2 regions of the Pseudomonas sp. GW821-FHT04C07 genome follow, and region 2 is predicted to be linked to the other one. Evidence: predicted binding sites of a transcription regulator. Region 2 holds the regulator's gene; the other holds the start of a gene.
What was found. Region 2 encodes sigma-54, which starts transcription at its own class of promoters, with help from an activator protein. Its sites were predicted from a motif close to ANTGGCATNNANNTTGCTNT; they were not measured.

Region 1 (3,651 bases), on a different contig from region 2:
GCCGTGCCATCGCCCAGGTCCATGGCGGAACGGTTCACGGCGTCACGCGTCCGGATGGCGGTGCGCGTTTCACGCTGAGTCTGCCACGCGGCGAGCCACCCGTTATCGAACAGCCGGCGGAGCCGACTGAAGAGGACCAACCATGAGCGAAACGGCGCTGCGTGTCCTGATCGTTGAGGACGAAATTGAAATCCGACGCTTCGTGCGCATGGCGCTGCAGGCCGAAGGTCTGCTGGTGTATGAGGCAGAGTCGCTGGAGCGTGGTCTCATTGAAGCCGGGACACGACGTCCCGACCTCATTGTGCTTGACCTCGGACTGCCAGATGGCGATGGGGTCGATCTCATCCGGGATCTGCGGACGTGGTCGCAGGTCCCGATTATTGTCTTGTCGGCGCGTAGTGCCGAGTCCGCGAAAATCGTTGCGCTGGATACCGGTGCCGATGACTATCTGGTCAAACCCTTTGGCACCGGTGAACTGCTCGCGCGAGTCCGGGCCCAGTTGCGCCGGAGCGTCAAGGGTGTTGAAAGCACCTCGATCGTGACCTTTGGTGACGTGCGGATCGATATGGAACGGCGTGTCGTGGAGCGCTCCGGCGTCCCCGTGCATCTGACGCCACTGGAGTACCGCCTGCTGACTCATTTGTGCGCCCATCCAGACCGTGTACTGACGCATCTGCAATTGCTCAAGGCGGTCTGGGGGCCTAACCATCAAACAGATACGCAATATCTGCGAGTGTTCATGGGCGGTCTGCGCAAGAAGATCGAGGTGGACCCCTCGCAACCGCGCCACCTGATCACCGAGACCGGTGTCGGCTACCGTTTTCTTCCTTGAGCGGAGCCTTGATATGGCGGGCCCCTTACGCTCCAAACACCTGTCTCGATACCTCAAGGGTGTGCAACGGCATGGCCTGCCTCTGCATCCGGAAACGACGGAGTCGACATGTTCTATCGCATAGCCGCCGACGGGCTGGTGCTGCTCCATTTGCTGTTCATTCTCTTCGTGCTGTGCGGCGGGCTACTGGTGCTCAAATGGCGCCACCTGTGCTGGTGGCACTTGCCCGCTGTGGCTTGGGGCGCGGCGGTCGAGGGCTTCCAGTGGCCCTGCCCGTTGACCGGATGGGAAAACCACCTGCGTCTGGCCGCCGGAGAAGCCGGCCATGGTGCCAGTTTCGTTGAGCATTATCTGTGGCCGCTGATTTATCCGGCCGGGCTGACACCTGGCATACAGGTATGGCTGGGCGCTCTGGTGCTGGTGGTCAATGTGCTCGTCTACCTGTTGCTGCTGAGGCAGTGAAAGGAGACAGGTGTGCAATACGCGTTCTGATCCAGTGGCGTTGTCGCAAGCCACAAAAATACGACTGCACACGGCCTTCGCTAACGGCTACAGATGAGCCGCAAACGCATCCCGAACCAGATTTGCCCCAAAAAAGGAACCGGACTAGTAATTCGCACCCTTCTGGTTCAATGCGCCTGGGTGATAACTGGCCGGGCGAAGCCAATGGGTGTCTTCAAGAGTTCCTGAGAAGCCCGCGTTGTAGCGTTTCATCCCCTGCGCCGCTAACCGTTTCCCGGGATCAAAATACCGCGCGCCGGAACTGGCATGAAATCTGCTCTTCTACTGACAAACCCGCCGAACTCTCCGGCGGGCGTCCCAAGTGGTCACCGCCGACCACCCGCCTCAACAGGCATGGGACGGGTGAACCAGGCAGCGCGGCCTCGGTTAATCACCCCACCAGACATCAATGAATACCAGGCAAAGACGCCTGGAGCTGCTAAACGGCTCCAGGCGTTTTTTTTTTGGTTTTTTTCTGGCCATGCCAAGGCAGCGGCTTCGACAGAGGAAAGGCTATGAACGCTATCGTCACCCCGATCAAAAGCGAAACACTGGTCGTTATCGGCAACGGCATGGTCGGCCACCATTGTGTCGAGCAACTGATCGAGCGCGGTGCACTCGCCCACTATCACGTGCATGTGTTCGGTGAGGAGCGTCAGCGTGCCTACGACCGCGTACACCTCTCAGAGTATTTCGGCGGCCGTGATGCCGAGTCCCTCGCCCTTGGCGATGCCGATCTGTATGCCCGCCATGGCGTGCAGTTGCACCTCGGGGTTCAGGTACTTGAAATCGACCGTGAGCATAAGGAAGTGGTCACCAGCGCCGGACGCCAGGCTTATGACCGCCTGGTGCTGGCCACCGGTTCCTATCCCTTTGTGCCGCCGATCCCCGGCGCCGAGGGACGTTCGCGGCTGGTCTACCGCACCCTGGACGACCTCGACGCGATCCGCGAAGCCGCCACCCATGCCCGTCGTGGTGTGGTGGTAGGTGGCGGTCTGCTTGGTCTTGAAGCCGCCAACGCCTTGAAATCCCTGGGGCTGGAAGCCCATGTCGTCGAGTTCGCCCCACAACTGATGCCGGTGCAACTGGACGCCAGCGGCGGCGAGGCGCTGCGGGCACGGATCGAGGCCTTGGGTGTCGGCGTGCACCTTTCGCGAGCGACCCAGGAGATCGTCATTGGTGAAGAATATGCCTACCGCATGAACTTCAACGATGGCGAGTTCCTTGAAACCGACCTGATCGTATTCTCCGCCGGCATCCGCCCCCAGGACGCTGTCGGTCGCAGCGCTGGACTGGAGGTGGCAATCCGCGGCGGTCTGGTGGTCGACAATCATTGCCGCACCAGCGACCCCGACATCTTCGCCATCGGCGAGTGTGCGTCCTGGAACGGCAGCATCTTTGGCCTGGTCGCGCCGGGCTACAGCATGGCGCGTAACGTTGCCGCAAATTTGGCCGGTCAGCACTACGAGCCTTTTACCGGCGCAGACATGTCGACCAAGCTCAAGCTGCTGGGCGTCGATGTCGGTTCGATCGGCGATGCTCACGCGACCACACCCGGAGCCAAAAGCTACCGCTTCATCGACGAAGCCAGCGCCAGCTATCGGCGCCTGGTGGTCTCCGCTGACGGCAAGCACGTGCTCGGCGCAGTGCTGATCGGCGACAACAGTTACTACGACACCCTCCTCCAGTACGCGCAGAACGGCATCGCGCTGCCCAAGGACCCGTCCAGCCTGATCCTGCCGCTGTCGGACGGCGCTCCGACACTGGGCGCAGATGCGCTGCCGGACACCGCCACCCTCTGCTCCTGCCATAACGTCACCAAGGGCGCGGTGTGCTGTGCGATCGACGCCGGCTGCACCGATCTGGGCGAACTCAAGGGCAAGACCAAGGCCGGCACCGGTTGCGGCGGTTGCAGCGCGCTGCTCAAACAAGTCTTCGAGCATGAACTCAGCGCCCGTGGCGTCGCCGTTGACAAAAGCCTGTGCGAACACTTCGCCCACACCCGCCAGGAGCTGTACGCCCTGGTGCGGGTGGAAGGGATCATCAGCTTCGACGAGATGCTGGCCAAGCACGGCCGTGGCCACACCGGTTGCGATATCTGCAAACCCGCGGTGGGCTCGATTCTCGCCTCGTGCTGGAACCAGCCGATCATGGATCCGTCCTTGGTGCCCTTGCAGGACACCAACGACACCTTCATGGCGAACATGCAGAAGAACGGCACCTATTCGATCATCCCGCGCATCGCCGCCGGCGAGATCACCCCGGACAAACTGATCGCCCTCGGCGCCGTGGCGAAAAAATATGACCTCTACACCAAG
Region 2 (3,651 bases):
CGTACATGTCGTCATGCTCGGCGTTGGCGACCACTTCATTGCCGGGGATATGCAAGGTAGCTTCGATTTTCTGCTTCAGCTTTTCGACGGTCATCGTGACTTGCACATTGGTGATCTTGTCGAAATGCCTTTCCAATCGTTCGAGTTTTTCGCCGATGTAGATGCGCAGGGGTTCGGTCACTTCCAGTTGGTGTCCACTGATGTTGACTTGCATACAGCTTCTCCTTCGTTGCCAGTGCATAAAGCGGCAGGCAGAAATGCCTGCCACTGGAACGCTGTGGCGTGGCCCGTTACATCAAACGCTTACGTTCGCTCGAAGGCGCGATCCCAAGGGATTCGCGGTATTTGGCGACGGTGCGACGGGCTACCTGAATGCCTTGTGCCTCCAGTAAACCAGCGATCTTGCTGTCACTCAACGGCTTTTTCTGATTTTCCGCTGCAACCAGTTTTTTGATGATCGCGCGGATCGCTGTAGACGAGCATTCACCGCCTTCAGAGGTGCTTACGTGGCTGGAGAAAAAATATTTCAGTTCGTAGATGCCGCGCGGGGTATGCATGAATTTCTGGGTGGTGACCCGGGAAATTGTCGATTCGTGCATGCCGACCGCTTCGGCGATGTCATGCAGCACCAGCGGTTTCATCGCCTCATCGCCGTACTCGAGAAAGCCCCGTTGATGCTCGACGATCTGGGTGGCGACTTTCATCAGGGTTTCGTTGCGGCTTTGCAGGCTTTTGATGAACCAGCGCGCTTCCTGCAACTGGTTGCGCATGAAGGTGTTGTCGGCGCTGGTGTCGGCCCGGCGCACGAAACCGGCGTACTGCGGGTTGACCCGCAGGCGCGGCACGGATTCCTGATTCAACTCCACCAGCCAGCGTTCGTTGTCCTTGCGTACGATGACGTCGGGGACGACGTACTCGGCTTCGCTGGATTCGATTTGAGAACCCGGGCGCGGGTTGAGGCTTTGCACCAGCTCGATGATCTGCCGCAGTTCGTCCTCTTTGAGCTTCATACGGCGCATCAGCTGGCTGTAGTCACGGCTGCCAAGCAGGTCGATGAAGTCGGTGACCAGGCGTTTAGCCTCGCTCAGCCAAGGTGTTTTGGCTGGCATTTGACGCAGCTGCAGCAACAGGCATTCGCTGAGGTTGCGCGCACCGATACCGGCGGGTTCGAATTGCTGGATGCGGTGCAGGACGGCCTCAATCTCGTCCAGTTCGATGTCCAGTTCCGGGTCGAAGGCTTCGAGGATTTCCTCAAGAGTTTCGTCCAGGTAGCCCTGATTGTTGATGCAATCGATCAGGGTAACGGCGATCAGGCGATCAGTATCGGACATCGGTGCCAGGTTCAGTTGCCAGAGCAAATGACTCTGCAGGCTCTCACCGGCCGATGTGCGGGTGGTGAAGTCCCACTCGTCGTCATCGTTACTCGGCAGGCTGCTGGCACTGGTCTGGTAAACATCTTCCCAAGCGGTGTCGACAGGTAATTCGTTGGGGATGCGCTCGTTCCAGTCGCCTTCCTCGAGGTTATCCACCGTCGGGGCGGTTTCCTGGTAAGAGGGTTCCTGAACATCGGTATTGGCTTTCTGCTCGACGTTGTCGGCCAGAGGGTCGGCGTTATCGAAGTCGTCGCCTTCTTCCTGGCGTTCGAGCATCGGATTGGACTCCAGTGCCTCCTGAATTTCCTGTTGCAGGTCCAGGGTCGACAATTGGAGCAGGCGGATGGCCTGTTGCAGCTGCGGTGTCATCGTCAGCTGCTGGCCCATTCTCAAGACTAGCGATGGTTTCATGGCAGGGGCTTAACACCTTATTTGCCGGCGCACATGCGCCATCCACTACAGGGCGCCGAAGCGCCAAACATAAGCAAATTATATGCCTGAAACTGAAGTGTTTGCCTAGAGCGCGGTAACAATAAAAATTTACAGGGTCTCATTGCTACTGGCGCTCTGACTATTGGCTGAACACCTGAGGGCGCGTGTTTGCCTAAAGCGCGGTAACAATAAAATTTATAGGGTTTTATTGATAGCGGCGCTCTGACGACTTGCCCAACACCTCAGCGCTTACAGGCGGAACTCATGGCCCAGATACACTTCCTTGACCAGCTCGTTGGCCAGGATGGTGGCGGAGTCGCCTTCGGCGATCAGTTGACCGTCGTTAACGATGTAGGCGGTCTCGCAGATATCCAGGGTTTCACGGACGTTGTGATCTGTGATCAGCACGCCGATGCCCTTGGCCTTCAGGTGATGAATGATCTGCTTGATGTCTCCCACCGAGATCGGATCCACACCGGCAAACGGTTCATCGAGCAGGATGAACTTCGGTGCGGTGGCCAGGGCTCGGGCGATTTCCACGCGACGACGTTCGCCACCGGAGAGGCTCATGCCGAGGTTGTCGCGGATATGGTTGATGTGGAATTCCTGCAGCAGGCTTTCCAGCTCCTGGCGACGTCCGGCCTTGTCGAGTTCCTTGCGGGTCTCAAGAATGGCCATGATGTTATCGGCAACCGACAGCTTGCGGAAGATCGATGCTTCTTGCGGCAGATAGCCGATGCCGGCCCGTGCGCGGCCGTGCATCGGCTGGTGGCTGACGTCCAGGTCGTCGATCAGTACGCGACCCTGATCGGCCTGGACCAGCCCGACGATCATGTAGAAACAGGTGGTCTTGCCGGCACCGTTAGGGCCGAGCAAGCCGACGATCTGGCCGCTGTCGATGGACAGACTGACGTCACGCACGACCTGGCGGCTCTTGTAGCTCTTGGCCAGATGCTGAGCTTTCAGAGTTGCCATTACTGGGCCTTCTGCTCGTCAGTTTTCTTTTTCGGCTGGATCACCATGTCGACCCGCGGACGTTGCTGGGTGACCTTGTTGCCAGTGGCGCGACCGGCGTTAGCGACCTGTTTGACGGTGTCGTAGACGATTTTCTCACCTTCGGTGGTGTTGCCGTCGTTGATCACTTTGGCCTTGTCGATCAGCACGATACGGTTTTGCGCGGCGTGATACTGAATGGTCACACCATAAGCCTGGACAGGCTTTGGATCAGTCGCCTTTTGCAGCTGTTCGAAGTAAGCCAGGTTGCCCACCGAGGTCACTACGTCGATTTCACCTGCCGGGGTGCGAGTGATGGTCACGGTATTACCGGTGATCTTCATCGAGCCCTGGGTAATGATCACGTCGCCCTTGTAGGTGGCCACGCCATTCTTGTCGTCCAACTGAGCGTCGTCGGCCTGAATGCGGATGGGTTGCTGGCTATCAGTCGGCAGAGCCCAGGCGCTCACGCTTCCCAGTGCTGCGCTCAGGCTGAGCAAAATAGGGAGGGTTTTAACGAGCCTCATACTGTCCTCTTACGTTCGATAGCAGGTGCATCCTGCCTTCTTCCAAATACGCTTTCATTCCCTTGCCAGTAGTCGCGCCACCAGCGCCGTCGATTCTAACGGCTTGCTCGGTCTGCGCATATTGCTTCTGAGGGAATACGGTCATACGGCTACTGGTAATAATGGTCGTACGATCTTTCTCGTCGGTACGTGCAATACGTACCGAATCAATCAGTTCTACTTCAGTGCCGTCCGGATTGACTTCGCCGCGTTCGCTCTGGACGTGCCAGGGGAAAGTAGTGCCGCGATAGATGTGCAAGTCGGGCTTGGTCAGCATCGTCACTTCG

Region 1: nirB (nitrite reductase large subunit NirB) is a predicted target of sigma-54. The motif match lies at 1,595-1,614, and genes of this name have one in related genera.

Annotation. Positions count from the first base shown of each region.
Region 1 covers NZ_JBWKTM010000002.1:16,347-19,997, reverse strand. Annotated here, with positions in the region: gene kdpD (two-component system sensor histidine kinase KdpD) at 1-146, shown strand, start outside; gene kdpE (two-component system response regulator KdpE) at 143-832, shown strand; gene AC07UI_RS03665 (DUF2784 domain-containing protein) at 941-1,294, shown strand; gene nirB (nitrite reductase large subunit NirB) at 1,849-3,651, shown strand, end outside.
Region 2 covers NZ_JBWKTM010000017.1:101,337-104,987, reverse strand. Annotated here, with positions in the region: gene hpf (ribosome hibernation-promoting factor, HPF/YfiA family) at 1-214, opposite strand, end outside; gene AC07UI_RS26040 (RNA polymerase factor sigma-54) at 291-1,784, opposite strand; gene lptB (LPS export ABC transporter ATP-binding protein) at 2,055-2,780, opposite strand; gene lptA (lipopolysaccharide transport periplasmic protein LptA) at 2,780-3,325, opposite strand; gene lptC (LPS export ABC transporter periplasmic protein LptC) at 3,312-3,651, opposite strand, start outside.